Regions from separate parts of the Mesorhizobium sp. WSM4906 genome, predicted to be linked through region 1. Evidence: riboswitches for the same ligand, from Rfam matches in the RefSeq annotation. Region 1 holds a riboswitch; the other holds the start of a gene.
What was found. A riboswitch is a leader RNA that binds a small molecule or an ion and turns the genes downstream of it on or off. The one in region 1 is predicted to bind cobalamin.

Region 1 (2,193 bases):
GCAACGACGAACTGGTGATGTAGACCTTCCGGAATTGCCGTTTCGAAACTTTCCGGCTGCGGCGCACCGACAATGTGCGGCGCCACGATCAGCGCAACACCGAGGATCGCAAGCGGCAACGACTTTCGGAAAGCGATCAAACCGAGCCCGGCGGCCGTCGCGGCCACTGTCGAAATCCACCAGATCTGGCGCGGCAAAAGGTCGGCCGCGGGCATCGCCGGCAGTTCGGGCGGCAGGCCGAGGCCAGGCGCCAGGGTGAAAACCGCGAAACCGGCAAGGCCCCAGAACACGCCCTGGCGCCAGTTGCCGATGCCGCCGGCGAATTCGGAGATCGCGACCAGGATCAGCGCGAAGCCGATGCCGGTGACGATGTTGGCGACCACGTTGAAGGCGAAGCGCTCGAAGCCGTCGGCCGGCGCCCAGCCCTCGTCCTCGGCCGGAGCAGCCGCTTCCGCCGGCACCGGAGTCACGCTGCTCATCGCGTTGTCCGCCGGAGCGGCCGAACTCATTGCGTTGTTGCTTGTGCTGGCGGCGGCGTGATCGTGGTGATGACCGCTGCCGGCCTTTTCATAGACTTCCGCCTTCAGGATCAGCGGCACGGTCGCATAGGCCTGCATGCAGGCGAGCGCTATGCCCGCCACTAGCCCCGCGATCGCCGCGATGAACACGACGTTGCGAAACAGATTCATGATGTCAGGCCTTGCTCAGTGGCAGGGAAAAGCCATCGAATGGCGATAGTCGTGGGCGGCGTTGTGGACCGCATCGATATGCGAGAAGCCGACGAAACCGACGACGAAAATGCCGAGCAGCGCGGCCAAGGCCAGCTGCATGATGCGCGACTGCGAGGAGACGGAGGCGCCGAGGGAGACGGAAGCGGTATTCATGTCTTGTCCTTTCGCCCTCCACCCGAGGGCATCGAAGTCAACTTTCCCGTCGCCGGCAGGTCTCCTGGCTCGCGGATCCGCGCCCTTCCCCACCTTCCCGAGGAAAATCCTCAGTGGTTTATGGAGAGGACTACCGCACACAGTTGCGGGGGCAGCCACGGCTTTGGGCGGAAACTCCACCCTCACCGCATTCCCTCTTGGCTCCAAAAACGGAACCGACGACGCGATCGACTATAGGCAGAATCGTCGCGCCCGGCAAACCAAAATCCGTCACGCCGCAGCGTGATTGCGGCACGGGTTTGGGTTTCTGATCCCACGCATGTCTTTGTCCCGAAACCGGTTCCCTGTTTCGTGAGACATGCTCTAAGAAGCGGCGATCCGCTCGGCAACCAGCTGCTGCAATCGCCACAAATGGCGGTCGTGAATGCCGCGCTGCTCGAGGTTCTTCACCGTATTGTAGAGATAGTCCGCGCCCGAGCCCCAATGGCCGCAGGATGTCGCCAGCCGCTCGACCACCACCTTCTCCTCGATCGGACCGGCATAGGTCGTGCCTTTGCGGTTGATGACAAAGGCCAGCGCCTGGAAGCGTCCGGCGTTGCCCGTCAGGTTGAGGAGCCGAGGATGATAGCTTGTCGGCTTCAGCGTCATCTCGCGCCGGAAAAGCTTGTCCAATGCCTGCCGGCGGTCGTTGCCGTTCAGTCGGAAAGCGACACCTTTGCACTGCCCGCCGCGATCCAGGGCCATCATCAGACCCGGCTGCTCCTTGGTACCGCGCCAGCGCGTCATGTTCATGCAGAAGGAACGGTGCCAGCCGCGCGCCACGGCAACCCGCTCCTCGACATGATCGATCTCGGGCTTCCAGATCAGCGAGCCATAGCCGAACAGCCAGAGTGGCTCGTCAGCGGGGAGTTCAGCCTCCAGGGCGTCCAGCATCGTCTCATAGTCGGCGTTATCAAGGTGCGCGGCATGCGGATCGGGGCCGCTGTCTTCGACGACTCGAAAACAGCGAGCGACCAGCTCCTCGGTGAGCGACATCGTTCTTGTAGGCATATTTGCGATCCCGACCAGCCGGCAAGCGCCAGCGTCGGAAACGACTTTAAGGGCGGTGCCGGGACGCCACAATGCCCGGCAATTGACAACGGCCCGGCCCGGGTGTCGGCTGTCGGCAGCGAAGGAGAAGCCGATGCAGCCGAATCCGAGCGGACGCGATCGCTACTATGGTCTTACCAGCCTCGAGCCGACATTGCCCGCCACGGCGTATCGGGAACCCGATGCCTACCAGCGCGATCTCGAAGCGATCTGGTACCGG
Region 2 (2,193 bases), 1.3 Mb from region 1:
TAGCCGGCATCGAGCGCGACCGACAGGATGTCGGGCGCGCCGCCCGCAAGCTTGCGCGCCGCTTCGCTGAGCCGGCGCGCCCGCACGTAGCCCATCACCGACCGTCCGGTCGCGGCGCCGAAGGCGCGCGTCACATGGAAGCGCGACACGCCGCTGCTTGCCGCGACATCGTCGAGCGAAATCGCATCGGGCAGACGGCTTTCGACAAACCACAGCGCTTTCTCGGTCGGGTTCATGGCTCCTCGCATTTGGCGGGGCGACACTAGCCACCGCGCCGACAGCCAGTTTGATCGAAATTGCGCGGTGAGCGAAGTCGAAACGATGTTGACAAACGAAGGCGGCATTCTCTAGTGCGTAACGTTATTACATAACGAAGGGAGAACAAAATGGCAGCTGTAGTGAGGGGATGCGCGGCAGCCCGTTGCGACTCGCACGCGGACAACCTACGATGGCGGCGTCATGGTCCCTGAGCCGCAAGGCAAGGGGTGAAAAGGGAACACGGTGAGACCTGCTTCGGGTCGAGGCCGTGGCTGCCCCCGCAACTGTGAGCGGCGAGCTCCATCCGAACGCCACTGGCCGGCAAGGCTGGGAAGGCGGATGGCGCAACGACCCGCGAGCCAGGAGACCTGCCATCGACACGAGTTGACCGGACGGGGTGTGCCGGGAGGAGACGCGGGCACCGGCCTTGTCGGCCGGCTCGTCCCAGCATCCTTCCGTCGCCATTTTTGGAGAGTGACGGAATGCTGGACGGCTCCATCGATCGTATCCATCAAGCCATCGGATATGCGGCCTGGAGATACCATCCGGGCGACCTGGCGGGGCTTGGCTCGTGATGCCGCCGGTCCTCGAAGCCCGTGGCCTCGGCGCGACGGCCAACGGCCGCGCGCTGGTCGACAATGTCAGCCTGTCGCTGGCGGCCGGCGAGCGGCTGGCCATCGTCGGCCCCAACGGCGCCGGCAAGACGACGCTGCTGCGCATGCTGTGCGGCGCTCTGTCGCCGAGCCACGGCGAGGTCCGCTTGGCCGGACGTCGGCTGGACAGGATCACCACGGCCGAGCGCGCCCTCAACATCGCCGTCGTCGGCCAGACAGACCAGCCGGATCCGCGACTTGCCGTCATCGACTATGTCGAGCTTGGCCGCGTCCCGCACGCCGGCCTGAGGCGCCGGCACCACGACCGCGACATCGTCGTCGAAGCGCTGCGGCGGACCGGGCTCTTGCCGCTGCTCGCGCGCACCATCGGCTCGCTGTCCGGCGGCGAACGCCAGCGCGCGCAGCTCGCCCGCGCTATCGCGCAGGAGCCGAAAATCCTGTTCCTCGACGAGCCGACCAACCACCTCGATCCGCGCGCCCGCGGCGAGCTGCTCGGCCTGGTGGCCGGCTTCGACATGACCGTCGTCGCCGTGCTGCATGATCTCGCTCTGGTGGCGCCCTTCGCCACCCGTGTCGCGGTGATGAGCAACGCCCGGCTGCACGCGCTGGCGCCGCCGCGCCAGGCGCTGGCGCAGCCGCTCATCCGCGAGGTCTTCGGCATCGACGTGCTGCATCTGCAGCACCCGACCGAAGACCGCGAGCTCACCGTCTTCGACCTTGCCGGTCGCGCCGCCTCGTCATCCTGAACCGTCCAAACAAGGAGCATCTTCCGATGAAACGCCTCGTGCCGTCCTTTGCCTTGTCGCTTTTCGCCTCGGCGGCTGTTGCCTTCCCGGTTACCGTCGACAGTTGCGGCAAGCCGCTCACCTTCGACGCCCCGCCGAAGCGCGCCGTCATCCAGGACCTCAACATGGCCGAGATGGCTTTCGCGCTGAAGCTGCAGCCGTCTATCGTCGGGCTCACCGGCATCACCGGCTGGTACAAGGTCGGCCCCGAATTCAAGGCTGAGCAAGGGTCTATTCCGGAGCTCGCGCCGAAATATCCGACGCTCGAAAACCTCGTCGCCGTCGAGCCCGATTTCTTCTTCGCCGGCTGGTATTACGGCATGAAGCCGGGCGGCGAGGTCACGCCCGACACGCTCGCCCCGCACGGCATCAAGACGCTGGTGCTGACCGAGAGCTGCGTCCATCTCGACAAGAACCGGCCCGCCGCCTCGATGGACCTGCTCTTTGGCGATGTCGAGAAGCTCGGCAAGATCTTCGGCAAGGCGGCCGAGGCGGAGAAGCTGGTCGCCGGCTGGAAAACCGAGCTCGCCGACATC

Region 2: another riboswitch for cobalamin. It lies ahead of QAZ22_RS23535 (ABC transporter ATP-binding protein); the one in region 1 lies ahead of QAZ22_RS17185 (CbtB domain-containing protein).

Annotation. Positions count from the first base shown of each region.
Region 1 covers NZ_CP121355.1:3,615,620-3,617,812, reverse strand. Annotated here, with positions in the region: gene QAZ22_RS17190 (CbtA family protein) at 1-689, opposite strand, end outside; gene QAZ22_RS17185 (CbtB domain-containing protein) at 705-884, opposite strand; cobalamin riboswitch at 921-1,119, opposite strand; gene QAZ22_RS17180 (gamma-glutamylcyclotransferase) at 1,248-1,934, opposite strand; gene QAZ22_RS17175 (aromatic ring-hydroxylating dioxygenase subunit alpha) at 2,068-2,193, shown strand, end outside.
Region 2 covers NZ_CP121355.1:4,898,848-4,901,040, reverse strand. Annotated here, with positions in the region: gene QAZ22_RS23540 (AraC family transcriptional regulator) at 1-236, opposite strand, end outside; cobalamin riboswitch at 444-649, shown strand; gene QAZ22_RS23535 (ABC transporter ATP-binding protein) at 830-1,618, shown strand; gene QAZ22_RS23530 (ABC transporter substrate-binding protein) at 1,645-2,193, shown strand, end outside.